DNA from 4 places in the Vibrio sp. 10N.261.51.F12 genome. Region 3 is predicted to be linked to each of the others. Evidence: predicted binding sites of a transcription regulator. Region 3 holds the regulator's gene; each other region holds the start of a gene.
What was found. Region 3 encodes CRP, which controls carbon source genes, mostly activating them, when cyclic AMP is high. Its sites were predicted from a motif close to TGTGANNNNNNTCACA; they were not measured.
Positions count from the first base shown of each region.

Region 1 (8,209 bases), on a different contig from region 3:
TTTGGCTTCCTGTTCGTTACTCGCAATCGCATACAATTGATAACTGGAACCCAAACCATGCAGCTGTAACGCGTGCAGCCCTAGTACCGATTCAGATTCGGGGTTCTTTAGAACCAATGTTGAGAAATCAAACTTAAACTGAGTCGCACCGTAACCCATCACGCAAGCGGCACCAAGTATCAACAGACAAATACTACGCTTATAGGTAGTTAGCAATGAACCAAACGCGGAAAAAAAGCGCGTGTCGGTTTTATGCTTAACGGTTGGGTAACCAAATAAGGTAAAAAATAGCGGAATCACAATAAAGGTCGCAGTCAGCCCTAGCAGCATACCTAACGCCGATACAATGCCCAGTTCGCCGAGACCAGTGTAGGCGGTGGGATAAAAACTCAGAAACCCGATACCGGATGACAATGCGCACAGAGAAAGGGGTTTGAAAGAGTGCGCAACTGCATGAGTGAGGCTAAGGGTATTGTCTTCACCTTTGATTCGCAGCTCTTGAATATGCAGGCATAAATGTATTGAGAAATCGACAGCCAACCCGATAAACATGACCATAAACACAATGGATATCGTGTTGTAATAACCCACGACGAAAAGTCCGGCGGCAAACGTCCAGGTTAAGCCAATGATCACCGTGAGGTAACAAGCAATAATGACACGAACGGAGCGAATACCAATCGCAAGGATCAATACCAAACCTGCCAACGACGCCGCCCCAGCTATCGCGATACTGTTGTTCGCGTCGGCGATCTCATCAAAGTCCAATGCCGCTTGTCCGGTAATCTGGACCTCCACTTTTGCCGACAGGTTTGCCTCATTAATGATCTGATGGATCGTTTCAATAATGACTCTGTTGGGTTCTTTCACGCTATCGTCTGGTTGTGCGACTAGCGTTATCGCATAGGCATTAGGGGACGTAATCTCTTGACGTAAGCGTTGATTCCAATCGATATCTTGTCCGCTTATCGCGGCCAAAAGCGGGTCCAATACATGCGCGTCTAAAAGTGGATCATCATGCGTTGAATTTTTGGCGACCAATTGCCCAAGATACACATCAAGCTGTTGTGACTGAGCCCCCGCCATTAGCGGCGCCATTTCTTTGCTCGTGATACCTTGTAAAGTCTTAAACTCGGCCTCAGAGATAAATCCTAACGCATACTGCTGAAACCAAGAAAGCAATGAAGGTGCGAATACATCTTTGAAGATAACCGTCTTAGCCAGTTTCTCATATAACGTGTCAACACTTTGTTTGGCGAGTTCGGGATCATCGCTGGTGATCAACACCACGACGTTACCCGTTTCAGGAAAGGTGCTATCAAGACGGACGAGATTGTCTACCCACCCCCCTTCCTGCTTCACTAAAGAAGAAAGATCAGCATTCATTTTGAAGTGCTGCTGCCCATACCAGGCACTGCCGGCGGTTAGCATGAGAACAATAAGTAGAATCGTTTTTGGAAAACGTTGGATAAGAGCGATAAGTTGATTCACGATAGGCTTACAATGCATTGCAATAATATCGATAGTTTAACGCAAAATTCGTTTTACTCGTCAATTTATTGTTAGTGGTATCGTTAAATACGCGGTAGACCTGTGAGGCAACACAGCAATGGTAGTCGTTGTATTTAGCGCTATAGGTGGTAGTGCAGGTAATAAAAAAGGAGCCAAGGCTCCTTTTTTAAATCGGATCAATCTGATCTATTCTTGGTCAATCATCCATTTACGGAATTCTTTACGTTCTTGCTTAGAGGCTTTCAAATACCATGCTTGCAACTGCGCGACATTATCAGAAGCGACTGGCGCCGCCGCCGTTTCATTAGATGGCGTCGCTGAGGCACTTGTGGACGCAACGGTCGTCGCCGCGACAGCAGTAGTAGCAACGACCGCGGTGGTAGAAGGCGTGGCGGCTTTCGCCACGACCATATCACCAGAAGCAAAAGTAATACCACGCTCAGCATTATGTGCAGCGATCAATTCATCCATCGCCATATAAGGCAAGAAACCATCTTTGCCTTTTAGCTTTTCTTGCTCGTACGTTAACGCGTAGCCATCTTGCGTCACTCGCCATTCTGGCGAATCTCCACGAAATGCAACCTTAGCTTCTTGCTCACTGCGCGCGACTGGATGGTTGATTTTCACCTCTTCGCCTGTCACATTAAGCGTTAGTACATATGGCGCAGAAGCAAAAACATTTGAACTACTGCCTTTGCCCAGCTTTTTATCCATACGCACAACAACTTGATTTTCACCTTCAACCAATTGGTTCTTGCCAATTTTCTCTTCGGCTTCTTGCCCGTTAATAAAGTAAACCGACACCCCTTTCATAGGGACCAGTGTTGCGGCATTAACGCTAAATGCAAGGCTCAACGCGGTAAGAATAACAATACTATTTTTCACAATCGGCTTCCTTTACTACGGCCTATTTTCTTGTCAAACAGCATGCCACAGAGGTCACTCGCAAAAAAGGATTTTTTAGATAAATTGACATCTAAATCACTAATTAACAGACATAAAAAAGCCACCCAAGGGTGGCTTTCAATATAATCTGTTAGCTAAAAGCTAGATTAGAATTCAGCTTTTGCACCAAGTGCGAAACCGATATCATTTGACTGGTAGTTTCCAGAGTTATCAAGACCGTGACCATCGTTGCCACCAAGTTCAGCGTAAACAGTTGCGCCTGGAGCTACTATATAACCAGCGTTTACGAACCAACCCATTTCTGAGTCTACATCTTGTATTGAACCGTTTGCACTCTGAAGTTCTTTTTTGTCAAATGTTGCGTACTGAAGGCCGGCAGCAAGAATAACTTTGTTAATAGTGTAATCTGCAGCAAGACCATAGATATCCATGCTTTTATCTACATTAGCTTCAGTATGATTCATACGATAATAACCAGCTTCTAGATTTAGGTTTTCAACACCAGCCCAGCGGCCTTCTAGAGCGTATAGTTCTTCACTATCACCTGAATTTGTAATAGTAGCGCCTTTAAAGTCTGCTTTGCCGTAGAAACCAGTAAAATCAAAGTCTGCTACACGGTAACCAAGTTTAGCGTCGACCATGTTGCCGTCTTCACCCAAATCTGCGTTGTCGTTTTTATCTTGTTTGTATGCGATACCAGCGTAGAAATTGCCTTTATCGATGTCATAACGGATAGATTCGTCAGCACCAAATGGTGAGTTATTAGAGAAGAATGCATCGAAACCAAACTGATAATCTGAACCGATACCAGCATCATCTAGGATAGAGTCAAGACGGCCGACAATCAACGAACCTGCAGCTTGAGAATATAGACCTACGTATGTATTACCAACTTGTGCAAAATCGTTAGTACCGCCGGTTACGTCGCTACTCGCACCGTCAAATTCCCAGTACGCACCAAATTGTAGATCGTCGTTAATTGCGTAACGAACATCGAATCCGAAATCCGCATCTTGAATTTGCTGTTCAGTGCTTTGGTCTACGCCAATATCTTGAAGATAAACAACTTCAATGTCACCTGTAAGACTAACAGATACTTTGTCTTGGTTATAAATTTCGATACCTGCTTGCGCAGAACCTGCTGCAAATACTGCTAGAGCTACTAGAGTCTTTTTCATGATAATCCACTGCCTTTTCATTAGATGGGAATTCCCTTTCGGTTCCCTTTTTTAATATATATCGCGCCAAAATCATTTTTTAGAACAACAACCTTTTGTTCTTAAGTCGTTTCAGCGTCGTTAAATCTCGAAATCAAGAATGCAAAAGTTATAAGACAATGTCAAACACTCTAAAGTAGTTTGGTAAATTATTATAAACAGATAAAAAACAGCAAGTTACAGCACTTTCCGTGATGCACTGCAAAGTTTTTTAATGGTACAAAACTGCAATATTTAACTAAATCCAACAGCCAATAATTACATATAACTCCACAAAGAGTGCAATAAACACCCCAGCAACAGAACAATCAGCTACCAATATATGTTTTTTGGCGTTTTATATTTTTCACCGATCGAATTATATGGTTACTCATGAAAGTTCACTCATTTTTTGTGATATAGATCAAAACTCTAACAGCAATACCCTGTCGAGAATCTTTAATTGCCATGGTTCGAAGTGTGCTATCATCGCCCGACTGCAACTTGGATCACAGTATGACAACCAGTAAAATTCAAACGTCTATTCGTAATAGCTATCAAAACCTGCAACATCAGTTGGATAACTTTGTGCCTCGCCGGGCGCAAAACTACCTGGTTTCCGAAATTGCCAAGACATTGCTTGGGCAATATCACAAATCAACACGCATTATTGTTGCGGAGGCTGGGACAGGTATTGGGAAAAGTCTCGCCTATTTGATGGCCACGATTCCTATTGCAGTGCAAAATAACCGTAAGATTGTTATTTCCACCGCAACCGTAGCGCTTCAAGAGCAGCTGCTCGATAAAGACTTACCGCTATATAGACGAATAACCGACCAAAACTTCTCCTTTGTCATTGCCAAAGGTCGTCAACGCTATTGCTGTGCGGAGAAGCTAGCGGTCGCTTGCGGTATCGGTCAGGCTGATGACAACAGCCTGCTCGCCATGTTTGATGCTAAACCAAAGAAAAGTGACATCACACAGCTTCAAGATATGTATGAGAAGCTGTCTCAAAACAAATGGAATGGTGACCGAGACTCATGGCCTAACCCGATTGACGATTCAATCTGGCAGTCTATTGTCAGTGAAAAGCACAGTTGTAATAGTGGATTACCCGCACATAGGCAGTGCCCATTTGCTAAAGCACGCTCTGAGCTCGATAAAAACGACGTCATTATTGCTAATCACAGTCTGGTCATGGCAGACGCTGATCTGGGCGGCGGGGTCATCCTACCCGAGCCAGAAAATACGATTTTTATCTTTGATGAAGCGCATCACCTGCCACAAGTCGCGCGTGATCATGCGTCGGCTTCCGCGGCATTAAAAGGGACAGTGAGTTGGTTAGAGCGCTTAAACCAAGCGGTATCTAAATATTCGGGGCTGGCTGACGAGAAACGTGTCGGTCGTTTTCGCAATGAACTTCAAGACTCGATACAGCAGCTTATTCCGATACTAGGCGAAGTGAATACATTTTGTTCTAGCCTAACCTTTGAAGACAATAACTGTCGATTTGAAAACGGCGAGCTGCCGACGTGGCTGGAAACCCAAGCGAAAGATCTTAAATCCATCACCCAAAAAGGCGCGCAGGCTTCCGCTAAAATAGCCGATCTGATTTCAGAGCGACTAAAAGATGGAGAGATCGCGACGCGCATTGCAGAACCTGCGCTGGCTGAGCTTGGATTCTACATCCAGCGTTTTGACAATCTGGCGGCAGTTTGGCGCTTAATGAGCGAGGCACAAAAAGAAAAAGGGGCGCCGCTTGCTCGCTGGATTGAGCAAAGTAAAGAACGCGATAATGACCACATTGTCAGCGTATCGCCACTCGAAGTTGGCTGGCAACTCGACCAACAGCTGTGGTCTCGTTGTGTCGGCGCCGTGCTCGTCTCCGCCACCATGAGAGCGCTTAATTCTTTCTCATTTTTCTGCCATCAAAGTGGCATTAGTCAAAAAGAAGACGATGGTGTGCAGTTTCTTGCCCTTGCTTCGCCTTTTGACTATGCGAATCAAGCAGATTTGATTGTGCCAAAGATGAAGTACGAGCCACAAGCCACGCCTTTTACTGATGAGTTAAAAGAGAAACTCATGGAATACATCGCTAATGGTAAAAGTAACCTTGTGCTATTTTCATCTTATTGGCAGATGAACCAGGTCGCCAATGACATTAAAGGAAAGTTCGCATTAAAAGGCTGGCACCTGCAAGTACAAGGCGAACGCTCGCGCACAGAAATTCTAAATAAACATAAAACGCTGACTCAATGCGGTAAAACCAGCGTTCTTTTTGGAACCGGTAGCTTTTCTGAGGGGCTCGATCTTCCAGGGGAGTTATTAGAAAACCTCATTATTACCAAAATACCGTTTGGCGTGCCTACTTCACCGATAGAGCAAGCGCATGCCGAATATATTGAGCGCCGCGGCGGTAACCCATTTCTGCAGATTACAGTTCCAGAGGCCAGTAAAAAGCTGATACAATCGGCCGGACGTTTACTGCGAAAAGAAAGAGATTGCGGAACCTTGTATATTCTCGACAGGCGTATCGTAACCAAAAGGTATGGCAAATCTCTTCTCGATTCCCTGCCCCCATTTAAAAGAACGATAGAAAAGTAAGGTGATCGGTTTCCATGGAATTTATTGAACCCAGCATGTTGGTGGTTCTTGCGCTAGTGGCGTTTGCTGCTGGTTTTATTGACGCCGTCGCAGGTGGCGGCGGAATGCTAACGGTTCCCGCCCTGCTCTCTCTTGGGTTGCCGCCGCATATCGCGCTTGGTACCAATAAACTCGCTGCGACTTTTGCCTCCTCGACAGCGGCCTTTACTTACTATCGTAAACGACTGTTTAAACCCGAGTGCTGGAAACGAGCATTCGTGTCTACATTGATTGGTGCCACGCTAGGCACGCTTGTCGTTGATATGATCTCAACACAATGGCTCGAGAAAGTGCTTCCGCTCGTTATCCTTGCCGCTGCGCTTTACACTGTTTTTCACAAAGCACCAAGCGCGGATGGTGATGGCGTCAATCGCGGATGCCCAAAATTCAATCGTAAACAATACTTGCAAGGCTTGTCACTTGGATTTTACGACGGTGTCGCGGGGCCAGGTACGGGCGCATTTTGGACCGTGAGTTCAATGGCGTTGTATCGTTTGAATATCTTGTTGGCTTCTGGTCTGGCTAAGGCAATGAACTTTACCAGTAATTTCACGTCCCTCATCACTTTTGCCATTCTCGGTCATATTAATTGGGTTTTGGGGTTAACGATGGGCGTGTGTCTCATGGTTGGGGCTTACATTGGCGCGCATTCGGCCATTCGGTTTGGTGGCAAGTTCATTCGCCCGATTTTTGTGACTGTTGTGAGTATTCTAGCGATCAAGCTCGCTTACGATGCGTGGTTTTGATCGTTAACATTGATTGTTTGATTCGCCAATGTGAGTAAAACGCTTAGGAGAAACCATGAGATTAACCGATCTACACGCACGTCTCGATGTTCTCCGACGGTCTGCTTCTGCGCTTGATGCACAGCGTCAGAAACACGCCCCGGCTTTGTTTGATCAGCAGTTATTTAATTCGCCATCTCGGCTGTTGTCACCCTGTGTACAAGAAGCAAAGGAGAACCTGCGCCAGCTTTCCTCTCCAGACCTTCACGCCAACAAGGCACAATACCTGTCAGAGCGGTTTGTCGCACAGTTAGAAGCCTTAGAGCGAGCACTCGCCTCTTCATCATTAGCCGCAGATAATCATGCTACGCCTATTAATGAACTTAATGCCAGCCTTGAGCAGCACAAAGTGTGGGAAATCAGACTGTGTGATATGGTCAGACAAAAAGAAGTCCAGTATAAATCAGCCCCACATAATGTGGCGCTAGAACAAGCATGGCGAACCGCCGAGCAACGCTTGCAACGCTGCCGGTCAGCCATACTCAATATTGAACATCAGATTAGCGAAAGTGAGAAGTTTTTATAATGCCAAACAATCAAAGCTTAGACAGTGCACCAGAAGAAATAAAACTGGCCGTTGACCTTATTTATTTGTTGGAAAGTAATGATATTTCACCGGAAATAGCATTGAAAGCTATAGAGATCGTTCAATCCGATCTTCGTCGACAACTCGAATGCAGTAAGCAGTAAGCAGTAAGCAGTAAGCTAGTTTCGTAATTTGCCACACAATAACCACGCTATCGAATACAGGTATCAAGGGATCAACCGTAGCCCTATCACGTTGAAAAGATCAGGCACTCTAAGATCGATGCCAGATCCTTTCAACCATTGTAATCAGGGACAAATCACACTTTAAATTGATTCATTAAACGCTGCTGCTCCGAAGATAGCTGGTAAATATCATTACCCACACTTTCCGATTCGCCAGCTTGGTCTAAGATCTTCGCGCTCAAGTCCCGTATATTGGTGACGTTTTGGTTCACCTCACTTGAAACGGACTGCTGCTCTTCCGCCGCTTTTACGATTTGTGAGTTCATATCGTTAATCGCCGATATTGATTCAAAGATACTACTCAACGACGTCACCGCTTGTTGCACATGAGACGCAGTAGAATCGGCAAGCAGAGAACCTTGTTGAATCGCTTGAACGACATCTTTGGTTCCCTTT
Region 1 is NZ_JBFROV010000014.1:408,263-416,471, forward strand. Features, by position in the region: gene AB4405_RS09130 (MMPL family transporter) at 1-1,491, opposite strand, end outside; gene AB4405_RS09135 (DUF2057 family protein) at 1,699-2,397, opposite strand; gene AB4405_RS09140 (porin) at 2,565-3,596, opposite strand; gene dinG (ATP-dependent DNA helicase DinG) at 4,131-6,218, shown strand; gene AB4405_RS09150 (TSUP family transporter) at 6,233-7,003, shown strand; gene priC (primosomal replication protein PriC) at 7,059-7,568, shown strand; gene rsmS (pleiotropic regulatory protein RsmS) at 7,568-7,732, shown strand; gene AB4405_RS09165 (methyl-accepting chemotaxis protein) at 7,888-8,209, opposite strand, start outside.
Region 1: a site for CRP is predicted at 4,028-4,043, ahead of dinG (ATP-dependent DNA helicase DinG). Genes of this name have one in related genera too.

Region 2 (8,209 bases), on a different contig from region 3:
GGGGTACGTTGCCGATATTGCACATGCAAGTCCAACCAAATGATTAAAAATGGCAACCCGAAAGGTTGCCATTTTGCTTACTGAGTGAGAGATGGTTATGTGTTAGTGATCTAAATAAAGATAGTTTTGCCAACTCTTCATTCTGATCAGCACTTTACGCATGATAGATACATGTTTGAAGCTATCTGAATAAATCGCAATCTCAGCGTTGGCACCAGTAGGCAGCACATATTGGCTCATATCATCATCGATGACCAGTTTGACCATCGCTCGACCAGATGTGTTGAAGGTCTGCGAATTTCTTAATGTACCGCTGGCACTGATTTGTCCTTCCGCGATGGTTGGGAGTACCTCGACTATTTTACCTTTAAACACCTTACCTGGTAATGCTCTGAACAAAAATTCGGCTTCAAAACCTGGCTTAAGCCTTTGCAGTGAATTTTGTCTAAAGGCGCCAACGAAAAAATTCTCTTCGGTATGCACAAACGTCATTAAAGGCACGAGTGGTAATGGTACCGCCATCATTCCGGGTCTTAATGCCAACTGAGTGACATAGCCGTCAGTGGGAGCAAGTACCACGGTCTCGCGAAGGTTAAACTCGGCTTGAATAAGGTCTGCTTTTAGCTGAGCTACGGTGGTGTTCTCTCCAAAAATTTGCGATTCAAAGCCGAGTCTTGCGCTTTCTTCTTTGGCCTCAAATGCCTCAAGTGAGGCTTGGTTTGCTTTGTAAGTTTGACGACGAGTATCCACTTGTTGCTCGGTAAAGGCACCTTTCTTAAAGCCCGTTTGATAACGTTCAAATTCACGTAAAGCTTTATCGCGTTCTGCGACTGCTTTGATGGTATCGGATTGCGCTGCTTTGTAATCACTTTCTAGCTGCAGAACGTCTTGGTTCGCGTCAGCCAGCGCTGCTTTCGCTTTAATCACCGCAGCCTCGTAAGGAATTGAGTCAATTTTAAACATGACGTCTCCCTTTTTCATCTGCTGATTTGCTATCACATCGACTTCAACGACCTTACCTCGAACGCTAGAAACAATGGGTGTTGTGCTATAGAACTGACCACCGACTTGAGTAAAAGGGTGGTTATAGTTCATTAATAAAATGAGTGTACCAATCAGGACGACACCGCCGAGCACGGCAGTAGGGACGGTCCATTTATTCAGTGGAATCTTAAAGATCTTGAATACGGCAATACATAGTGCGGCATACGTTAATATGAGTAATAAATCCATGAATTACTTCTCCTCTTCCACAGATTGAGCGTGTTGCACGACTTGTTTACCCTTAAGGTACTTAATTTCTTGTTCCATATTCGTTACTTGATCGACCAGCTTTTCTAAACGGTGATGAAGGTCATGCTGCTCTTCTTCGAGCTTATGAAAGCCCCAGCCGCGTTCTTTGCGCCACAATGTTGCCCAAATCCATAAAAATGGCCAAATGGTATGAAGTGTGAATAAACTTACCCAACCCGCGACATGTATGGCATCCTGATGTGGATGATCGCGCTCTTTTGATATTTCATAAGGGATGTCGTGAATAACAATAATTCCGTAAAAGATCACAAGTGCTACAAAAACCAGTAGCCCTAATGCAAAGTAATCAAGAAACATAATTCATCCTTGTTTGAAGGTGATGTTAGCCAGAATGGCGCACAGTGTTAGGTTAAGTATTTGTTATATGAGTAAGTTAATCAATGGGTTTGTGATAATAAATTAAGGATAGAGTTAATGTTTGTGGGGGAGTTATCGGCGATTGGAGCCGCAATAGTCTGGGCATTGGCGACGTGGATTTATAGTCAGTTCAGTCACCACTTTTCTGCTTTGCAGCTAAATATTATCAAAGGTGTGATCGCGTCGCTAATGATGGCAATGGTCTTGCCACTTATGCCTGCACCAACATTGAGTATCGAGCCTCAGTATTTATGGGTGCTGGGGATTTCTGGTGTCGTTGGCATTGCGATTGGCGACAGTGCGTATTTTGCGGCGTTAAAACGGATTGGTGCGAATAAAACCTTATTATTAGAGTCACTTGCACCGCCACTTTCTGGTGTGCTAATGCTGCTTTTTTTAGGAGTGACATTGCAACTACAAAGTTGGCTTGGGGTAGTGATTACAACCGTTGCTGTTGCTTTCGTCGTATTTCAACCCACTCAGGCAGACCGTGCAAATGATATGGCGGGTATTGGTTTTGGGCTGGTGGCAAGTATATGCCAAGCATCTGGGGTCGTGATTTCCCATTACGCGTTAGTACAAGGTGATTTACCCCCACTGCTTGGGGCGTTTATTCGACTGACTATTGGGGTGCTGGCTGTTGTGATATTTATCCCTTTTATAGAGAAAAAACCTTTTTCTAGTATCCTAGCCCGCAGCAAAACGATGTCTCGACGACAATGGACGTGGCTGCTTGGGGCAATATTTGTCGGAACATTTCTGGCATTGTGGTTGCAGCAAATTGCGTTAAAACACGCCAACCCAGCAGTGGCGCAGACACTTATCGCAACCAGTCCACTATTTATACTTATTATTTATGCAGTAAGGGGAGAGCGGGTTAGCCGCCGAAGTGTGATAGGTACGTTATTCGCCCTATTAGGGATTTCTTTATTTTTTCTATAGTCGATGACGTCAGAATTTTATTATTACTCAAGTAGCTGTTTTAGCGTCATTGGGGTTTGGCAAATGTTTAATCGTTGAGCCGCGGTGAGCCCCTGTTTATCTTGATAACATAGGTTATGCCAAGCTCGGAATATGTCGAGTAAAGGCATAATGCCGTTGGGGCGTAATTTTCGCCTTGGCTCGTTAATAAAGCTTTCAAACAGCAATTGGAATCGATTTTGATAAAATAATGCACTTTGAATAGATGCCGTCTTTAACCAGCTATCGTTATGGCTATCATGACTGAAAACGTCGGCGTTACTAGCGAAAGAATCATTCCCCGATAGGTAACAGAGTCCCTTGCTGGCTCCATTGTCTTGATGAGCAATGGTCCATCGGTCCCGCCACCAACCCATTAGTGCTATATCCGTCGTTTTTGATTGACCGCTGTTGTCCCAGTGAGGGTCTTGCAACACATACATTAGGTCAATATTGTTTTGATGGATACGTTCAAGGTAGACGGTTAGGGCTGCCGAGCGCAAAAGGGGATCTTGGGGCATATAAATAGTGAGTGGCTTTTGGTCACCAATCATCTCAGAGATGAGTAGATAATGTGCGTAAGAGGTGTACGGCGCTCGAATTAATGTCCCAGTATTTGGATAGTTAAAGGTAGAGAAATTACCAAGGGGGTCTTCGACATTACTTCTGGCGAGAATATTTTGATAATTAATATCGATTCGCTCTTTGAGGCTGAAACCGCTGTGTTCTTTTGTTGTGTCATTCCCAGTAAAGCTTTTGTTCTCCGAATAATTTTCAGCCTGATAGCTACTCGGCAAGAACTGTGAATTCTGCTGATAAGCATCATGATCAAGGTTACTACTAGATTTGGTTTGCGCGGTGTAATTGGTGTGTTGGCATAGCACATAGCCCGAATTGGCTTCACAAGTGACAAACCAAAATACCCCGTTGTTACTGCTCTTTTGGAGACTTTGATAGTTTGAGGCAAGCTCATAGTGACTGGCATGGTTCAGCCAGCGAGCATCAATGTTGGCAAGTTTCCTACGACATCGACTCGCAATTTGGTCGATATTGTCGTAAAACGTTTTGGGGTTAATGTCGAGCTTTCGGCAAATCTCTCTGACGGAATAACCAGTAAATAAAAGTGCGAGTAATGCTTCTTGTATCAAGGTCTTTTTATTCGTGCCCGACCACTTATCGACAAATGTGCCTTGGCATTGCTTACATCGATAACGCTGACGATCGCCACTAAACCCAAAGGCATGATAACGCTCCTTATGGGTATAAACGGACATGCCAAAGTGCTCACATTGCGCATCTTTGCAGCAAGGGAGTCCATCATCATGAGCCAATTGCAATCGCTTTAGCTCGGAGAGGACCTCTTGGTTGTTAAGTAGGGGGGGAAACGCACCACATTCACGGCACACCATCGCAGGTCGCTTGGGATTACTGTGCTGCAAAATATACAAACTTGCATCACTTTGTCCAAAATTATCACACGCCAATGTTTTACAAAAATTGAGCTGTAACCCATTTGCGGCCCGCGGCAACTTGCCTTCTGACACGTTCACCCCCTATGGTTTGATAAAAAGCCAGTTCAACTTCAGGCATTGAACTGGCTTCGTAAACTTAAATATTGATCGCGGTTTCTAGCGCGACAGTCATCATATCGTTGAACGATTTTTGACGGTCTTCTGAGCTCAGTTTCTCGCCACGGATGATGTGATCTGACACGGTCAGAATCGTCAACGCTTTCGCACCTAAATCAGCCGCGACGCCGTAGATACCGGCCGCTTCCATATCAACCCCCAAAATACCTAGATGTTTCATCTTGTCGAAAATATCGGCTTCTGGCGTATAGAAAAGGTCTGCTGAGAAAATATTACCGACTTTAACCGGAACATTTTGTCCGCGAGCTTGCTTGACGGCTTCTTCTAATAAACCAAAATCAGCAATCGCAGCGAAGTCATGATCGTTAAAACGGATACGGTTAACCTTAGAGTCTGTAGAAGCTCCCATACCGATAACGACGTCCATTAAGTTGACGTCATCGCGTACTGCACCACAACTCCCTACTCGAATTACATTTTTAACGCCAAAATCTTTGATAAGTTCATGGACGTAGATGCAGCAAGACGGAATACCCATACCGTGACCCATCACAGAAACGCGTTGTCCTTTGTAGGTACCGGTGTAACCGAACATGTTACGAACATCGCACACTTTTTCTACGTTGTCTAAAAACGTATCAGCGATATATTGAGCGCGAAGTGGATCACCTGGCATCAGGACTGTTTCAGCAAAATCACCCGGGTTTGCGTTGATATGAGGGGTAGCCATCGTATTGCTCCTAATATTTTAACTAATTCTGTTGAACGCTTCGTTCTTTGTTAAAACGAATACTACCCGTATTTTAAAGGCTCACATGCGATTTAAATCACATTTTTTCGTGAAAACTACAGATAGCCACACAATGATAACTAAATGTGTTGAAAGTTGTTAAGCAATCGATTTACTCGCAGAATGGTTTGCACACATCAATAATTTTTCTGAAGAGTGAACTTGTGGCTGAGTCGCTCGTAATATTGTACAGATTATTTTTTTGTATCACTTATCAGGTTGTGCTATTCCTTATACATAACCATTTTTTGTACAACGAGGAACCGCAAATGGATGAGCAACCAATCACGCTGGGTATCAGTTCTTGTTTATTGGGAGAAAAAGTACGATACGATTCGGGGCATAAACAAAGTACCTATGTGAATAAGGAACTAAGGGACTATTTTTCATTTGTATCGGTGTGTCCAGAAGTTGGGATGGGGTTACCTGTACCAAGGCCAACCATACGCCTTATGTCTAATGAAGAACGCATCAGCTTGGTTGAAACGAAGGACGCTACGAAAGATTATACCGACGGAATGCTGACTTATACCCATCAAAAAGTGGCAGAGTTAGAAGACACTGAAATGTGTGGCTACATCGTTTGCGCTAAATCTCCAAGTTGTGGCATGGAAAGGGTAAAGGTGTATACCGTCGGTCACGCCAAAACAAATGGCGTGGGTCTATACACAGAGCACTTGATGAAGAAAATGCCTTGGTTACCTGTTGAGGAAGATGGAAGACTCAATGATCCGGTGTTGAAGGAGAACTTTATTTCTCGAGTCTTTGGGTTAAATGATTTTTATCAATCCATGCAGGGCGCACCTACGCCAGGGAAAATTGTTGATTTCCATTCTCGTTACAAGTTAACACTTATGGCGCATAACCCGAGTGCCTATAAATCATTAGGGCGTTTAGTCGCACATCAAAACGAACTTGAGCCCAGTGATTTTTATCAGCAATACCGTCAGGGGTTGATGGACGGCTTGAAACACAGGGCAAGTAGAAAGAATGTGACCAATGTGCTGATGCATATTCAAGGGTATTTTAAACGGTCTTTGAACGCAGATGAGAAGCGTGAGCTATCACAAGTGATTGATGACTATCGCACTGGTGTCTTACCGTTACTGTCACCGCTCACATTGATCAAGCATTACCTCAGGGCCTACCCAGATGATTACCTAGCGCAACAGCGCTTTCTACAGCCGCACCCAGAAGAAATGCGGTTACGTTATGGCCTCTAAAGAAACATGCTATGCGATTCGGGAAGTGGCTGATATTACTGGCATAAAACCAGTGACGCTAAGAGCTTGGCAAAGGCGTTACAACTTAATCCAGCCAGAGCGTACGGATAAAGGTCACCGACTCTACACGCAAAGTGATATCGAAAAGATAAAATGCGTACAAGGTTGGTTGGCGAAAGGGGTTTCCATTGGCAAGGTGAAATCACTGATCGATTCCAATACGTTACTGACGGAGCAAACCACATCGGTTCAACTTGACGAAGTGGAGCATGTACTCGAAGCGTTGAGTCTTTTAGATGGCAGTAAAACAGACCGAATCATTAGTTATGTTTTGAAAGAATACCCGTTAGCGGTTGTAGAAACACAATTTGTGTTGCCCGTACTGTCCGCGATCGATTTTGTTAAAGCAGGGCTGCGTTCTTTGCAGCTTGCTCTATTTCGGACAACGTTGATAAACCGATTAATGTTGATGATTCAAGCTGAATCGAAGAAATCGTTAACAAGCAAATGCTTGCTCATCAACATGGACAGCGTTGGGAATGTGTTTGCATGGTTTTATTACGCCAATTTAGTTGAACAGGGTATTGCGGTGACATTTTTAGATGGCGTGGATGAGATCGCTGCTTTATTCAATGACGAGATAATGATGAACTTCCAGCACGTTCACGTGTTTGCTGAGAAATCGTTGTCGGAAAAGCATCTGGCCGTGATACGAGAACAACGTGAATATCGCGATACCCAGATCCATGTGTCGCCAGTCATTGACCTTTTAATCTGATCACCTTTAAGCCAAATTAAGAGAAACTAAGATGAAGAAACTCGTGCTGTTTAATCGTGATCTGAGAACCGTAGATAACACGGCACTTATCAACGCCATCGATGGGGAAACCCCGGTTGTCGGTTTGTTTATTGCGACGCCTCAACAGTGGCAGCAACATGATCTCGCGCCCATTCAAGCCGATCTAGTGTATCGCCGCTTAACGGTGTTGAGCAGGGACCTCGACGCTTTGAATATTCCTCTGCTTTATCACGAGTGCGAAGATTTCGATACTGCCAACGACTGGATAATCAATACGCTCGAAGAGTTAGAGATTGACAGTGTATTCATGAATTTAGATCATGAAGTCAACGAGATACAAAGAACCTTAGATTTGGCCGCTCGTTTAAAAAGCATAAGTAAAAAATTAATAACATTTGATGACAAATGTGTTTTGCGTCCAGGTACGGTTTTAAATAAACAGGGGAAGAACTTCAAAGTGTTTACCCCATTTAAAAACGCTTGGAAATCGCAGTTTACGCTACCTGTAATACAAAAACCGGCGATATCAGTGGCTGTCGATATTCCGTTGCCACATCAGTTTTCACCAACTCGTCCGTTTAGTTACCCACGTGTCAGCAGCCAGGATTGGCCTGTAGAGACGGATGACATCATTCAAAGGCTAAGAGAATATTGCCACGATAGGGTCGCTGACTATCATAACGACAGGGATTTTCCTTCAATAGACGGGACCAGTCAGTTGAGTCCTTATCTCGCGATTGGGGCTTTATCCGTTAGACAGTGTGTCGCACGTCTTTATTACGATGCGAAAGGCGAGGCGCTTTCCGCGGGGGCTGAGATCTGGCTAAGTGAGCTTATCTGGCGAGAGTTTTATCAACATTTACTTCACTTTGAGCCCAAGCTCAGTCGGCACGAGGGGTATCTGCCGTGGGAAAAAAACCTCGTTTGGCAAGGAAGTCAGGATTACTTCTCTTGCTGGTCGACTGGCCAGACCGGTTACCCGATTGTTGACGCTGCGATGCGACAGCTCAATGCCACGGGCTGGATGCATAATCGATTGCGAATGGTTGTCGCCAGTTTTTTAGTGAAAGATCTTCACATCGACTGGCGCCAAGGAGAGGCTTACTTTATGTCAAAGCTTATTGATGGCGATTTGGCTTCCAACAATGGCGGTTGGCAATGGTGCGCGTCAACAGGA
Region 2 is NZ_JBFROV010000012.1:120,278-128,486, reverse strand. Features, by position in the region: gene AB4405_RS06710 (HlyD family secretion protein) at 103-1,233, opposite strand; gene AB4405_RS06705 (DUF3302 domain-containing protein) at 1,237-1,611, opposite strand; gene AB4405_RS06700 (DMT family transporter) at 1,729-2,613, shown strand; gene AB4405_RS06695 (lactate dehydrogenase) at 2,637-4,175, opposite strand; gene deoD (purine-nucleoside phosphorylase) at 4,240-4,950, opposite strand; gene AB4405_RS06685 (DUF523 and DUF1722 domain-containing protein) at 5,280-6,233, shown strand; gene AB4405_RS06680 (MerR family transcriptional regulator) at 6,223-7,011, shown strand; gene phrB (deoxyribodipyrimidine photo-lyase) at 7,043-8,209, shown strand, end outside.
Region 2: a site for CRP is predicted at 5,037-5,052, ahead of deoD (purine-nucleoside phosphorylase). Genes of this name have one in related genera too.

Region 3 (8,209 bases):
TCTGGTGAAATCGGGGATGCAAGACACTTCATTGAGCTTTTGGATCATCGCTACCCAAATGCCAAAAAGGTAGCCGTAGGCATATCCCTTGGGGGCAATATGTTGACTAACTATCTCGCCCATTATAAGACGGATACTAAGCTCGATAGTGCGACGATTGTTTCTGCCCCTTTAGACCTCGCAGCGTGCTCTAGCCGTATTGAACAAGGTTTTTCCAAACTATATCGACGCTACCTACTCTCTTCGATGAAGAAAAATGCATTATTAAAAACTCACCTACTCAGCGAGGCATTAGGGTTAACCGCCGCTCGAATAAAAGAAATGAAAAGGCTTTATGAATTTGATGATTTAATTACCGCGCCACTTCACGGCTTTAAGGACGCTGATGACTATTACCAACGATGTTCTGCACTACCACGCTTGAACGATATCGTCATCCCTACGCAGTTTATCCACGCTAAAGACGACCCATTTATGAATCATGAGGTGATTCCTGATTATGAGCTGACCCCTCATCTAAGCTATCGTTTACTCGAACAAGGTGGGCACGTCGGCTTTTTATCTGGAAGCTGGCGCAAACCCGTTTTCTGGCTTGAAGAAGTATTGCCAAGTTATTATCGACACCTTGCTGAATAACTCCTGTCGGGCTCATCTCTGATATACTCTCACCATCATAGAAGAGAGAGGTATTTATGATTATCCCATGGCAGCAGATCGCATCGGAAACACTCGATAATTTGATTCAAGAATTTGTATTGCGTGAAGGCACCGATTACGGTGAAAGCGAATACACTCTAGCCGATAAACTTGCACATGTACGAAGCCAACTAGAATCGGGAGAAGCCGTCATTGTCTTTTCTGAATTACACGAAACGGTCGACATCAAGATGCGTAACTCGTTGTAAATATCTCGCCTTTGGCTATGAGGTGCTATAGTAAGCCTCTGCTTATCAGTAAATAGTTGATGGTAGCTATACGTTTACCGTTAACTACATATTTACCGTTAACGATACGTTTGCCGTCAATTATAGATTGAATCGCTCATGATAAGCTCGTGCCCAGATTAAGATAAACCATACATAAACAACATTTCCCAGCTTATCGGGATATGAATACTAAAAATACACAGGAAGTGTTATGTCAGCGAAACACCCTATCATCGCGGTGACAGGCTCCTCAGGAGCTGGAACAACGACAACATCAGAAGCATTTCGCAAGATGTTCAACATGATGAACATCAGACCTGCGTTTATCGAAGGCGATAGCTTCCATCGCTTTACTCGCCCAGAGATGGATGTCGAGATCCGCAAAGCAAAAGAACAGGGTAAGCACATCAGTTACTTTGGCCCTCAAGCCAATGACTTTCCTGCACTTGAAACCTTTTTTAAAAACTACGGACAAAATGGCGTCGGCCAATTTCGTCGCTATCTACATACATTCGACGAAGCGGTCCCATACAATCAAATGCCGGGCACCTTCACGCCTTGGCAAGACTTACCCCAAAACTCTGACGTATTATTTTATGAAGGGTTACATGGTGGTGTTGTTGATGGTGCCATTAATGCCGCTCAGCACGTTGACCTCTTGATTGGCATGGTTCCAATCGTCAACCTGGAGTGGATCCAAAAATTTGTTCGCGATACACGTGACCGTGGACACTCCAGAGAAGCAGTGACCGATTCCATAGTACGGTCAATGGACGACTATCTCAGCTACATCACACCACAATTTTCGCGTACTCATATCAACTTCCAACGCGTCCCCACCGTTGATACGTCGAACCCACTTAATGCGAAGGGAATCCCAAGTCTCGATGAGAGTTTCGTCGTCATTCGCTTAAGGGGCATTAAGAATGTCGATTACCCATATCTACTCTCAATGATTGACGGTTCCTTTATGTCACGTCATAACACCATCGTCGTGCCGGGCGGGAAAATGAGTTTTGCGATGGAATTAATTGTCCGTCCTATACTACAGCAGCTAATAGAAACAGGGAAAATAGGTTAGTTTTTTGCGCCTAAACTTAGATGATTTTTTATACCGTGATCATGTGCACAGTTTTGTATAGGAAAATGGTCTGATGACACGATTAAAATCAAGAAAGTCCGCGCAAAAAAGGATACTATTTCTTTGAAACAGAAGATCGCTTGCGCCATCTTCAAAGTGCTTTTATGCTAGTGAGTCTCAACACAATGGACTTGCTATAATATATGGAAAGCAGCAAGCATACCCTGCAGAGGAAGTAAGAAATATGGTTCTAGGTAAACCTCAAACCGACCCAACGCTAGAGTGGTTCCTTTCACATTGTCATATTCACAAGTACCCTTCAAAAAGCACGCTAATCCATGCGGGCGAGAAGGCTGAAACACTTTACTACATCGTAAAAGGTTCAGTAGCAGTACTTATCAAAGATGAAGAAGGCAAAGAGATGATCTTGTCTTACCTTAACCAAGGTGACTTCATCGGTGAACTAGGCCTATTTGAAGAAGACCAAGAACGTACAGCGTGGGTTCGAGCTAAATCACCTTGTGAAGTGGCTGAGATTTCTTTCAAGAAATTCCGTCAACTTATCCAAGTTAACCCAGATATTCTCATGCGCTTATCTTCTCAGATGGCAAGTCGCCTACAAGTGACAAGCCAGAAAGTTGGTGACCTTGCGTTCCTTGACGTAACTGGTCGTATTGCTCAGACGCTACTTAACCTAGCAAAACAACCTGACGCAATGACGCACCCTGACGGCATGCAAATCAAAATTACTCGTCAAGAAATCGGCCAGATCGTTGGTTGTTCTCGTGAGACAGTAGGACGTATTCTTAAAATGCTGGAAGAGCAGAACCTTATCTCTGCTCATGGTAAGACTATTGTGGTCTACGGCACGCGTTAATATCTAACGTTACTAATAATTAAAAAGCCACCGCAAGGTGGCTTTTTTTATGGCGAAAGGGTGAGTCTATTTATTGATGGGTACTCTCAAAAATTTTATCCGCAGACGCTGCCACAAACCCTTGATAGTAGGTGTTATCATTCATTTTATAGCGCTTAGCAAACTCATAAAAACCTCCAGGCACACGCTTCTCTTCGCCTAAAAACGACACCAATACTTTATCGGCCATGGTCGATGATTGCTCCAGCAATACCTCAGGCGATCCCTTGACCTCACCACCTGATTCATTGATCTCAAAACCGGCCTGGCGCAAATAATGATTCACAGCCACCACGTCTTCAAAGCGCTGCAACTGATTCACACTCACGGTAAAGTGATTCGCACCATAACCATGAGCGGCAAGCCAAGAGGCATACTCACTTTCTTGCGCCAGTGTTTGATAATCTTCGCTGCTCAACGTCCACAGACGCCCACCAAACAGAAAATCTGCCGACGATACGGCCGCACTATCAACTTGATCCACCAGCTTGGTCACAATGGCCTGTAGCTCGGGTGAGCACTGCTCCACACACAGTTCGCTAATAAAAACCTTAGGTAACGTGTGGTCTGCATGCTCTAAATGAATGGCTGACAGCTTTTTAGCTTTGAATTCATACTCGCCTCCTTGCTGGTAACCAAGCTCAAGAAAAGGCTTGGCCAATGTCTCAATACCAACAGGGTCGAGATTAAAGGTGCGCAAGGCAATGTGATCATTAATCAGTGCTTCTTGCTCCTTCAGCAACCCCTGAATTTTCGCGGCGGATGGACACAGGCGCGTCGTATAATCTTGCCACAGTTGCTCAAATAACCATTCAACTTTCATATGTCGCTCCTTAGAGGTCGAGTCCTGGGCTTAAGGTCGCTGGAAGAATCGTTTCGTCTCCCTCCATCGATGCCATCGGATAGGCACAATAGTCTGCGGCATAGAAAGCACTCGGCCTCAGGTTACCGGATGCACCAGGGCCACCAAATGGTGCATCACCGCTCGCGCCCGTCAACTGACGGTTACGATTCACAATACCAGCACGGATATGGTCAACAAAATACAACCACTCGTCGTCATTGGTTGAGATAAGTCCTGCGGATAAACCAAAACGGGTATCATTGGCAAGTTCAACCGCTTGCTCTAGCGTTTCATAGCGTACAAGCTGCAACAACGGGCCAAAATATTCTTCATCCGGTAATACATCAATTGTGGTCGCATCAATCAACCCTGGCGTCACAAATGCTGCCTGTCGCTGCTGTGACTCAACCAAACTCTTGCCGCCTAAGGCTTGCAATGCGGACTGAGCCTGTATGATGTTTTGTGCTGCCTGCATGGATATTTGTGGTCCCATGAAGGGTGCCGGATCGGCAAACGGCTCATCGATACGTATTTTTGCTATCGCGGCGACCAGGGCCTCAACAAGCTGGTCACCTTTATCGCCAAAGGGAACATACAATCGGCGGGCACACGTACAACGTTGCCCTGCACTGATATAGGCAGACTGAATGATGGTGTAGACCGTTGCATCAAGATCGCCATACGCCTCACTGACAACTAATGGGTTGTTGCCCCCCATCTCTAGCGCCAGCATTTTATCAGGCTGACCGGCAAATTGACGATGTAGGACATGGCCAGTATTCGCGCTGCCAGTAAACAACACGCCATCAATACCTTTGGCATCGGCTAAAGCAATGCCAGTTTCTTTACCGCCTTGCACTAGGTTAATAACCCCTTCTGGCAACCCTGCTTCCTGCCAAATCTGCATGGCAAGCTCACCCACTAGTGGCGTTTGTTCAGAAGGCTTAAAGACAACCGTGTTCCCTGCCAGCAACGCTGGAACAATATGGCCATTGGGCAGGTGCCCTGGGAAGTTATAAGGCCCAAATACTGCCATTACACCAAGAGGGCGGTGACGAAGGACTATTTGGTTCCCCGCCGCTTCTCGCTGTGAGCGACCAGTACGCTCGTGATAGGCTCGAATGGAAATCGCAATCTTACCGGCCATCGCGCCCGCTTCCGTTCGAGTTTCCCACAACGGTTTCCCCGTTTCTTTAGCAATCGCTATAGCAATCTCTTCACTGCGCGCTTTTAGCTTTTCGGCAAAGGCTAATACAATGGCTTCACGCGCTTCAAACGAGGTTTTTTTCCAAGAGATAAACGCCTGTCTTGCGGCACTAACCGCGGACTCAACCTGCGCCGGTGTGGCTGATTGTCCCTGCCAAACCACCTCATTATTGTAAGGTGACAATGAATGAAATTGTTCACCAAGTCCTGCTACCCACTGTCCTGCGATCCATTGAGTCATCGAGAATTCCTTAACATATAAAAATGGTTGGAGCATTGTCTTCAACGCCACGAAAAATAACCAAACGTGGCGGGATAAACATCAAGAGCCTGTTACTGAGCGAGCATACGTACCATATCACCTTCAGAAAGGTTCAAGGCCTCGGCCACGCTTGGAGCTAACAAGACACGCTGGCTTTCTGCGTCATAAGCGGCTTTCGCGGCTGTTGCTCTAAAGTGTTCAAATGACGTATTTGCAATAAGGTAATCTTGTGAACTGGCGTGCTCTGAGATCGATACCTTGGCTCGGAATGAATTCCTAATCGCTTGGATATTTTGTAGATCGCACTCCACGGTCGGGCCAGCATCAAAAATATCCACATAGTTTCGACAGGTGAAGCCTTCTCTCTCGAGCAACTTCAAGGCGGGTTTGGTATTGTCATGCACCTGACCAATCACCGCTTGCGCTTCTTTACTCAACAAATTGACGTAAATCGGTAACTTAGGCATAAGATCGGCAATGAAACCCTTCTTACCAATACCCGTCAGGTAATCTGCCATGGTGAATTCAATCGAAAAGAAATGCTCTTGTAACCACTTCCAAAACGGTGAGTTACCTTCAGCATCTGATACACCTCGCATCTCTGCAAAAATCGTTTTAGAGAAGCGCTGCGGGTGCTCTGCCAGCATCAAAAACCGCGATTTAGACATTAAGCGACCATTAAGGCCAACACGATAGTCAGGCCTTAGGAACAAGGTGCAAATTTCACTGCATCCGGTGTAGTTATTGCCAAAGGTGAGCAGCTTAACGGTGTTGTTAACGCCCAGTTTGGGAGAGGAGTGAACCACAGTACTAATGTGGTAAGAGTAAAACGGCACATCCCAACCAATCGCACCTTCTATACCGGTGGTACCAGCAACCTCACCGGTTTCACTGTCGACACCAACCATCAGATAACCTTCATCGGTTGGCGAGGTGACATCGGTCTTACTGAAGCTGTATTCAGAGTGAGTAATTCGATTGGAAAGCAGCTCTTCATTTACTGGAAGAGACGTGAAGCCGTGACCAGATTCTACCGCGCACGTGTGCAAGGCGTCATAATCAGACATCGTAATAGGACGAACAACAAGCATCAATAATCCCTCCGACGCAAACTCTCCTGGTACATCCACAGCCAAGAGAGGGTTTCAAACGAGTAGCACACCAACGTACTTTTACATCAAAGTACTGATCGCTTTATCTAGTTTCGCTAGACCCGATTCCACTTCTTCTTTGGTAATCACAAGTGATGGCGTAAAACGAACTACGTTGACACCAGCAACCAAAACCATTAAGCCTTGAGCGCCAGCGGCGACAAGAACATCACGAGCGCGCCCTTGCCACTGTTCGTTAAGCGCAGCACCAAGCAACAAGCCTTTGCCACGAATCTCAGAAAAAATATCGTATTTATCATTGATGGCATTGAGCCCATCGCGGAACCAAGCCTCACGCTCAGCAACGCCGGCAAGGACTTCCGGAGAAGAAACCACATCAACCACGGCTTCTGCGACGGCACAAGCCAATGGGTTACCCCCGTAGGTTGAACCATGCGTGCCCACTTTCATGTGCGCCGCCAATTCCTTTGTGGTCAGCATGGCGCCAATTGGGAAGCCGCCGCCAAGAGATTTTGCCGTACTGAGAATATCTGGGGTTATACTCAAACCTTGATATGCATAGAACTGACCCGTACGGCCGTTTCCGGTTTGGACTTCATCAAAAATTAGTAGCGCGTTGTACTTGTCACAAAGCTCTCGAACCGCTTGTACAAACTCAGGCTCTGGCGAAATAATGCCTCCTTCACCTTGCAAAGGCTCCATCATAATCGCACAAGTTTTATCCGACATCGCCGCTTCAAGTGCTGCAATGTCGTTATAAGGGATATGGCTAATGTCACCCGGCTTAGGACCAAACCCATCCGAATAAGCCGCTTGACCACCCACTGTCACCGTAAAGAAAGTACGGCCATGAAACCCTTGATTAAATGCAATGATTTCAGACTTTTCTGGCCCATGGACCTCGCTAGCCCAACGACGAGCAAGCTTGAGTGCGGCTTCATTAGCTTCAGCGCCAGAGTTCGCAAAAAAGACTCGTTCCGCAAAGCTGACTTCCGTCAGTTTTTTCGCCAAACGCAAAGCAGGCTCATTCGTCATCACATTACTGAGGTGCCATATTTTGTTCGCCTGTTCTGTTATCGCATTCACCATGGCAGGATGACAATGCCCTAAACAGCTCACGGCGATACCACCAGCAAAATCAATATACTCATTACCTTGCTGATCCCAAACGCGTGCGCCCTCGCCCTTAACTGGGATCATTTCCATTGGGTTGTAACAAGGTACCATCACCTCATCAAACCATTTGCGGGATACTGTTTTTTCCATTGTCATAACACGTTCCTTTTAATTACTGCACACGAGGAAAGGGGGATATTCGCACAAAGATGACATCAAGCATCAGCATCGCACCGCGAGTGGTTGTCATACCGTTAGTGGTGCCTTATCGCTATACGCTTTAGATGAATTTACATTGCATAGAGTGAACCTTCATAGACTTAAGATAAGCCTTTATAAGTTTAGGACGAACCTTCACACTTTCTACTGATGAAAAAATTTCTCACCATCCCTCATTGATGCAGCATTGTATTTACAATTATTTAACCATTACAATAGCAGAAAATGCTTTTCGATCATCAATCTGCTCTGCATAGGCATAACACCTTGAGTATTTATGCATTAAATTTGAATTTAAATGAAGTATTTTTTAACAAGTTCGGAAAGAAATGAACAACACGGGCTTTGTGGTGCTCGCTCATCAGTATTAACGAATAGTTTTGCATTTTCATAAGTAAAACTTATGAAGGATAAGAAAAGATGAAAGGGTGATCTCGATCAAGCACTAGCCTTGTAAGAAATTACTCAACAGCTCGTGACCTTGTTCGGTTTTGATGGATTCAGGATGAAATTGTACGGCATGAATG
Region 3 is NZ_JBFROV010000007.1:46,969-55,177, reverse strand. Features, by position in the region: gene AB4405_RS04265 (hydrolase) at 1-636, shown strand, start outside; gene AB4405_RS04260 (YheU family protein) at 693-905, shown strand; gene AB4405_RS04255 (phosphoribulokinase) at 1,138-2,007, shown strand; gene crp (cAMP-activated global transcriptional regulator CRP) at 2,252-2,884, shown strand; gene AB4405_RS04245 (DUF1338 domain-containing protein) at 2,955-3,746, opposite strand; gene astD (succinylglutamate-semialdehyde dehydrogenase) at 3,757-5,214, opposite strand; gene astA (arginine N-succinyltransferase) at 5,307-6,326, opposite strand; gene AB4405_RS04230 (aspartate aminotransferase family protein) at 6,408-7,619, opposite strand; gene AB4405_RS04225 (aminodeoxychorismate/anthranilate synthase component II) at 8,128-8,209, opposite strand, start outside.

Region 4 (8,209 bases), on a different contig from region 3:
GCATGGAATACTTTGATAAAGAGATCGTCAAATCTCCTCCTTGTACAGAGACGTTGTTAATGACCAAGTAGACATGTCATGAAGTGACCATTCATGAAATAGGTTCTTTTTTGACGCGTTTTATTGCACTGATGGCCTTACGAACTCGCCATGTAATAACACTGAGAACGGCGACACTTAGCGTAATGAGAGGTGCAGCCATTAGCCCCATGGTTGTGAAACGGCTGATGGGTTCTGGCAACGAAGGCAGTAAATAACCGAAACCCGCGAGCAGGGCAATCCACAAGGTAGCGCTAAGCCAAGAAAAGTAATGAAAGCGTGACGTTTCATGAGTTCGCATCCCCATCATCATGGGGACAACAGAGCGCACGCACGGAATGAAGCGAGCACTGAACAATGCAACTAAGCCATGGCGACCAAGTAGAGCGTCAACGGTATGCATGTTGCGTTCGGGGACTTTTGCGAGCCTACCTCGAACCCAAGGAAGTCGATTAAGCCACTTTCCTTGTAAATACGCTAACCAGCTGCCTGTTGCAGCGGCAATGATTAGTAGCGGAAAGGCAAGAAAAGGGTGGAGGACTCCGACAGCGGATAAGGTGCCCACGAGAACAACGACGCTATCACAGGGGAGTGGCTCCGCGGGTAAAAAGCTGCTTTCTAAGGCAATTAGAAAAGTGACCAAAATATAGATAAATATCGCGCTTTCTGGCGCCAGCAGCGTATTAAAATCCTGATGCCAAAGGGCAATCACGACGTCTTGTATCGTTTCAAACATAGCGGTTCCATATACCAACGGTAAATATTACGGTGGGGATTCTTAGTGGGGAATGGAAAGCGTTCAGCGAGAGTGAATAAAGCGAAATAGCAGGTTGCCGTCTTGCCAACCAGCGATTCGGTTGTTTTTGAGTGTCAAGGAGCGAGAGGGGGCGTAATGAGTGAAACGATCATGGTCGTGAAGCGCTGAAAGCGTCAATATGAACGATGACCATGAAGGCCGAGCTTTGGCTGGTGGTTGAGCGTTTTGTGATAAAACCCGAGAATTAGAGTGACGTAATATCAACGTATCGATTGTGAAATCCGGCGTCCCTTGTTGGCTTATTGCCACGGTATGGGACGCTGTTTGCTCCGAACCAATGACATCGACGATATGGCTAAACAGCAATACCGTGATGAGGGTTATGATGAAGAAGAGTGGCTCAAGCTGTTGTTGCACGTTAAGCGCTCAATGATGAAATCTGCTCATATGTACGTCTAACCGCCAAGAAAAGCAATCGCATTTCTCATCGAGCGATAAATCATGACTTTCTTTTGTAATGCAACCGGTTACACCGCGAAGACGGTGTACGAAAAAGGTAAAATATGAATAAATAAAAACGCCCAAACGGTGTAAGCCGCTGGGCGTATTTTTATGAAAAAGCGAATCTCGTGCTTGGGCTGTATTGGCTATCCCGCTTAATAGCGAGTGAACCACCCGAGGCATGTGCGGGGTGTGTTAATACCCCATCAGTTGCAGCAGATTTTCTGCGGTACTGATCGCTTCTTTGCGATTGGCAATATTGAGTTTTTGGTACAAATTCCGGATATGCGTCTTAATTGTGGTGCCGGCGACATCCAACTCTTGAGCAATCTGTTCATTGCTGAATCCTGAGTAGATTAACCCAAGAACCTGCCATTCACGTTGGGTTAGCGGGCTAGTACGTACTAACTCCGGTATATTGGGGTGATTGACGAGCTTCTCGACAAACTCCTCGTTGAAATGCACCGAACGACTGCGTTGCGTCGTGTTGATGTCTTTCATCAGAAGTTGGGCGCGATGACGTTCAAGGTCGCCAAGCTCAGAGCGTGAGGCGAGTTTTTCAAGCAAATGACCAATAGTTGCACCATCCACCAAAAAGTTACCAATCATGCCAGTTTGGTTCGTCAGTACGAGTGCTTCTTTTAAGCGTACTTTGGCACTTTCGTCGTCGCCAAGTTGCACCCATAAGATCGCTTCTACAATGAGATTTCGATTCGTGTCAGTGACTAGGTTATAGGTCGCCGCTTCTTTCGCCAAAAACTGTAGCGTTGTTTTTGCTTCATCAAATTGCTTTAAGCAAATCTGAGCGCGAGCAATATTACGCCATTGCAGTTGTAAGAAATGGTTGCATGCGCTGTCGGGTCTGATCGCCGTCTCAAGCCATTGTTCAATCGAGTCTTGGTCGCCTCTTGCTTGCCAATACAGTAGCAAAGAAAGCGATGCGTTGGCTGTCCAGTCTACGTGGTAGGTTGACTGTTTCATCAGGTGTTGAATCTGCTCAATGGTCTTTGAAGCCTTGTCTAATTCACCACGACCAATGGCAATGCGAGCTATCATTGAGTAGCTGTGTAAATGCTTACTTGGCTCATGCTTACCTAGGATATCTAGCCCTTTGTAAGCACACTCTTCCGCTTCATCTAAGCGATTCCAACACCATAAGATTTGCGCTCGGACACGAAGCAAGAACTCGTGCATTGGGACTTGGTGCAGTTGTTGTTCTTCGATCAGTCTAAACGCACTTTCTTGCACCTCATAAGCCGCTTGAACATAGCCTTGAGCAATTAAAATTTCACTTTGCTGAAGCTGTGCCCATAGCGCTTGGTGGTAAACATGATACTGACGCGCTAGCTTTTCGGTTTGCTGCATCATTGGCAGTGCGCGACTGAGTTGGCCCGTGACGTGGTTGACTTCACCAACGACCGAGGTAGCGACAATACGACTGCGATAGACCGAATGATCCAGTTCACCTAACGCCAGTTCAGCCAGCTCAAGTGCTTTTTCTGGTGAGTTTTGATTAATGGCAACCTGAGCACGCAGCGCGTTGAATTCCCCATCTTCTTTTTGAGAACGCTCTACCTTGCGTAATGCCATCTCGCTATCGGATTTAGCAATCAGCTCACCGACTTCGTTATAGCGATGCTGGCTTTGTGCTAACCATGCTTGCAGCATACACAACCTCGGATGACTGTAGAGTTGATCATCCGTTAGGATTTGAATGGCCTCCTCCAGCGTAGCAAGCTCTCCTTGGTTAAACATTTTCCAACCAAACTCGTTGAGGATGGTCACAGTGAGTTCGCTATTTGCGGCTAATCTTGCATGCCTGAGCGCTTGATGGGGAACGCTTTGTTCTAACCAAGCTTTTGCCGCGGCGAGGTGAAGATCCAATTCTTGCTGCGGAATTCTGGCTTTACGTTCATGCGACAAGAACTCAGCAAACAAGTTATGGAAGCGAAACCAATGGTTTTCGCCTTCAAGCGGATAGATAAATAGACCAAAACGATTTAAAGATTCAATCATGCTGAGCGCGTCATTTCGTTTGGTTAATGCCGTGACCAGATCGTCATTGAAGTGATCTAAAACGGAACATTGCATTAAGAAATTACGCGTATCTTTATCTAGTAAATCAAACACTTCTTCGATCAAGTAGTCCCAAAGGTGAGCGTGATTAAACTGAGATATGGTTTCGACGGATTGTGCTAACGTTCGCTTTTGATGTTGAGCTTGTAGGGCAAACAGCTGTAAAGCAGAAGGCCAGCCTTCGACGTAAGTTCGCAAAGAGTCAGCGGTCTCATCATCGATATCATCCGCGAGACGCAGATTAAAGAAACGCGTGGTTTCCTCGGTATCAAACGCGAGTAATTCATTGCCGATTTCAATCATTAAATCGCGTACACGCAGGTTTGCAGTCCCTAGTGGCGGATTACCACGACTTGTCACGACCAATGTAATGTTATCGGGCATGTGCTTAAGGAAAAAACGCATGGCTTCATGGATGTCTTCATCGGTGATGAGGTGGTAATCATCGAGTACGACGTAGCATTCGTGGTGGTAGCTCGTCAGTTCTGAGAATACTTCTCCGAGTAGAGAATGAAGAGAGGAGAATTGACGGCGTTCTGCGAGTTTCTGAGCATTAGGACAGCTATTGTGCGTCGCTTTATTAATCGCCTGTAAGAGATAGTTGACGAAGCGAAATGAGTCGTTATCACTTTCATCGACGCTGTACCAGCCGACGTGAGGTTTGTCAGACAACCATTGTGCGGCCATGGTGGTTTTACCATATCCAGCAGGGGAGCGAAAAAGTACAAGCTTGTAAAAAGGGGCCTGTGAAAGTAGGTCCAAAACTCGTGGACGGACGATAGCGTTATGCAAGCGTCCTGGGCGAGTTAATTTTGAAGGAATCCACATAGATATTTCCTATCATTTTTATAGTTAGTGTCTTCGCTAATACTGAGCGGCCTCGATGAGGAAAAAGACACGAATTCTACGACTTTAAAGTTGCCTTTTTGATGTTAGGCGAGGTCTAGCTCTACAGTGTTTGATCAACGGCTAGATTTTGCTTTAAAAACAAACAACACGCCAACTACGCCACGAATTTGTGATCATTATCACGAATAGTTGTGTGCTGGTCGTACTGCTTGGGCGTCATGTATACAAAAAAACCGTCCGATTAGGTGAATTTTTTAATTCAATTGTGATCTCAGACTCAAATTTCGAATTCGATATGCACCTATTTAACCGTACAGTCTTAGTTAGCGATTACAGTGATTGTGACGCTGGCGTGATCGTTATCACCGGATAAAAGCCAAAGCCCAATTGAAATGGGATATTGATCACTCTCTGAAGGGGAGTACGCCCTCTACGCCCTCGTCACTCATCCTCCAAGGAGTCGGAAGTAGGAGGATGTTTATGGAGACGTCACCATGCACGATATGTGACAGATGGATAAAACTTAAAGTGAGATTTCTTAATGAAACCTGCGCAACAGAAAAAATTCAACAAAGCTTCTTTCCAAGACAGTGTTAAAAAGCATCTTTCTGCGACTTATGCTACGACAGTAGAAACCGCGACCGAGCGCCAATGGTATTTGGCAATGGGGCGCGCGCTGGCAGAGCTTACCACTTTTGACTTACTTGCAACGGAAGCGGACGACCGCATCAAGAACGCGAAAAGCGTTAACTACCTATCTCTTGAATTCCTAATTGGCCGCCTGACAGGTAACAACTTGATCAGCATGGGCCTGTATGAACAAATCACTCAAGCTATGAAAGAATTAGGTCACAACCTAACGGATCTGCTTGAAGAAGAACGTGATCCTTCATTGGGTAACGGTGGCCTTGGTCGTCTTGCGGCTTGTTTCATGGATTCTTGTGCCGCTCAAGAATACCCAACAGTAGGCTACGGTCTTCACTACGAATACGGTCTCTTTAAACAATCTTTCCAAGATGGTCGTCAAAAAGAAGCACCTGACGCATGGCGCGGTGTTGAAGGTTATCCGTGGGAAGTGGCTCGTCCAGAACTGGCACAACAGATTGGTTTTTACGGTCGTGTAGATGTTGAATACGTTGACGGTAAAGAAGTACGCACTTGGGTTCCAGGCATGGAAGTAAAAGCAATGCCGTGGGATCTACCTATTGTCGGTTACGAGTCAAGCACCGTTTACCCGCTGCGCCTTTGGGAATGTCAGGCCATTGCACCTTTCTCACTAGCAAGCTTCAACAACGGCGATTACTTTGAAGCACAGCACTCGCTAATCGATGCTGGTAACATCACGAAGGTTCTATACCCGAATGATAACCACGAAAAAGGTAAGACTCTGCGTCTAATGCAGCAGTACTTCCACTCAGCGGCGTCGGTTCGCGATATTCTACGTCGTCATGAAGCGGCTGGTTTTGCACTAGCGGATCTTCCTAAGCAGGAAACGATTCAGCTTAACGATACGCACCCAACGATCGCCATTCCTGAATTAATGCGCATCCTAATTGACGAGAAAGGTCTAACTTGGGACCAAGCGTGGGAAATCAGTGCTCACACATTCGCATACACGAACCACACACTACTTCCAGAAGCATTGGAGACATGGTCTGAATCTCTTATCAGCCGTCTGCTTCCTCGTCACATGGAAATCATCTTTGAAATTAACCACCGCTTCATGCAAGAAGTTCGCAAGATGTGGCCGGGTGATGGTGAGAAGCAAGCGAAGCTTTCTATCATTCAAGAAGGTTTCCACCGTATGGTTCGCATGGCAAACCTATGTGTGATTGGTTCTTACAAAGTGAACGGTGTAGCAGCACTTCACTCTCAGCTGGTTAAGAAAGACTTGTTCCCAGAGTTCAACGAAATCTTCCCAGGTAAACTGACTAACGTCACAAACGGCATCACGCCACGTCGTTGGTTGAAGTTCTGTAACCCAGGTCTATCGAAACTCATTACTGACAAGATCGGTGCAGAGTGGCCGGCGAAACTAGAGCAGCTAGAAGGTATTGCTCAGTTTGCAACCGATGCAAAATTCCAAAAAGAGTTCATGGCCGTTAAGAAAGAAAACAAACAGCGTCTTGCTGATTGGGTTCAAGAGAACATGGGAATCGAGCTGGATACTAACGCGATCTTTGACGTTCAAATTAAACGTCTACACGAATACAAGCGTCAGCACCTAGACTTGCTACACATTCTCTCTCTCTACCACCGTATTCTTAACGAACCTGGTTTTGAGTGTGAGCCACGTGTTTGTTTCTTTGCAGCAAAAGCGGCGCCGGGCTACCACCTAGCGAAAGAGATCATCTTCGCGGTGAACAAGATTGCAGAGAAGATCAACAACGACCCTCGCATCGGCAATAAGCTGAAAGTGGTCTTCATTCCTGATTACCGCGTGAGCATGGCTGAGATCATCATCCCTGCGGCGGACGTATCTCAGCAAATCTCGCTAGCAGGTAAAGAAGCATCAGGTACGGGTAACATGAAAATGGCGCTTAACGGCGCGTTGACTATCGGTACGATGGACGGTGCAAACGTTGAGATTCGTGAAGAAGTAGGTGACGAAAATATCTACATCTTTGGCCTAGATGTTGATGGCGTTCAAGAAGTGAAAGCTCAGGGCTACAACCCTTACGACTACTACAACGCGGACCCGCTACTAAAAGCATCTTTGGATTTACTGCTAGGCGAAGAATTTACGCCAGGTAAACCAGGTTTACTTCGTGCAACCTACGATAGCTTGCTAGATGGTGGTGACCCTTATCTATGTTTGGCTGATTTTGCCTCTTATGTGCAAGCACATGAAGACATGGGCAAGCAGTATCAAGATCAAGCGGGTTGGGCGAAGAAAGCCATTCTAAATACTGCCTTGGTGGGCAAGTTTACGTCAGACCGTTCAATACGCGACTACGTCAACAATATTTGGAAGCTTGAAGCAGTAACTCGTTAAGCAACCTAAGCCAAGGCCTCGAGCCTTGGCTTTTACTCCTTATATCTATTAATAACCCTACCGTTTTGAAGGTAATGATGTCCTTCGGAGAGAGCGATGAAAGAACAAACAGCATTAAAGCAAGTTGCTGACATGGCAAGAATAGCCGACAGCTACGTGAGTGCGTGGGGCAGTGAAGCGAAAGTAGAAGACGATATTATTCTTCGTTTGCTTGCGTCTTTAGGCTATGACACGACTAATGATGAGACTCTGCTGAAGTCAGCAGAACGAAAACACAAGAAAGAAGTTCTAGAGCCAGTCCTAGTAGTGAAAGATGGCGATGCTATCGAAGTAGAACTTAACCTTGGTGTGAGTGCTCGTGAGAGTGACTTTAGTTGGCGCCTAGAAACAGAGCAGGGAGAAGTACTTGAAGGCTATCTTCAATCTCAGATCGTTCGTGATGAGCGCGCCGAGGGTGGCCCTTTAGTATTTTCGTTGCCAAGTGACCTCCCTTGGGGTTACCACAAATTGTACTTGGAACGTAAGCGTCGTAAAACACCTTATGAGATGACGTTGATTTGTACACCGAAAGCCTGTTTCAAACAACCTCAGATTGATCAAGGTAAAAAGCTTTGGGGACCGAGTGTTCAATTGTATACGTTGCGAACTCAGCATAACTGGGGTATCGGTGATTTCGGAGACTTAAAGCAGTTAGTGAGCGACATTGCCGCACGTGGTGGTGATTTTGTTGGTTTGAACCCAATTCATTCGTTGTTCCCTGCGAACCCTGAGGGCGCGAGTCCATACAGCCCATCGTCACGTCGTTGGTTAAATATTCTGTATATCGACGTGAGCTCTGTGCCTGAATTTGCATTGAGCGCTGATGCTCAACAACAAGTGGGCAGTTCTGAGTTCCAACTTCGTTTGCAAAAAGCACGTGATTCTCATTGGGTCAATTACACAGAAGTTGCGGCTTTGAAAATGAGTGTTCTGCCGCTGCTGTTTTCTCAGTT
Region 4 is NZ_JBFROV010000021.1:21,676-29,884, reverse strand. Features, by position in the region: gene rodA (rod shape-determining protein RodA) at 1-4, opposite strand, end outside; gene AB4405_RS14015 (DedA family protein) at 92-775, opposite strand; gene AB4405_RS14010 (hypothetical protein) at 839-1,213, opposite strand; gene malT (HTH-type transcriptional regulator MalT) at 1,493-4,201, opposite strand; gene AB4405_RS14000 (glycogen/starch/alpha-glucan phosphorylase) at 4,764-7,217, shown strand; gene malQ (4-alpha-glucanotransferase) at 7,314-8,209, shown strand, end outside.
Region 4: a site for CRP is predicted at 4,391-4,406, ahead of malT (HTH-type transcriptional regulator MalT). Genes of this name have one in related genera too.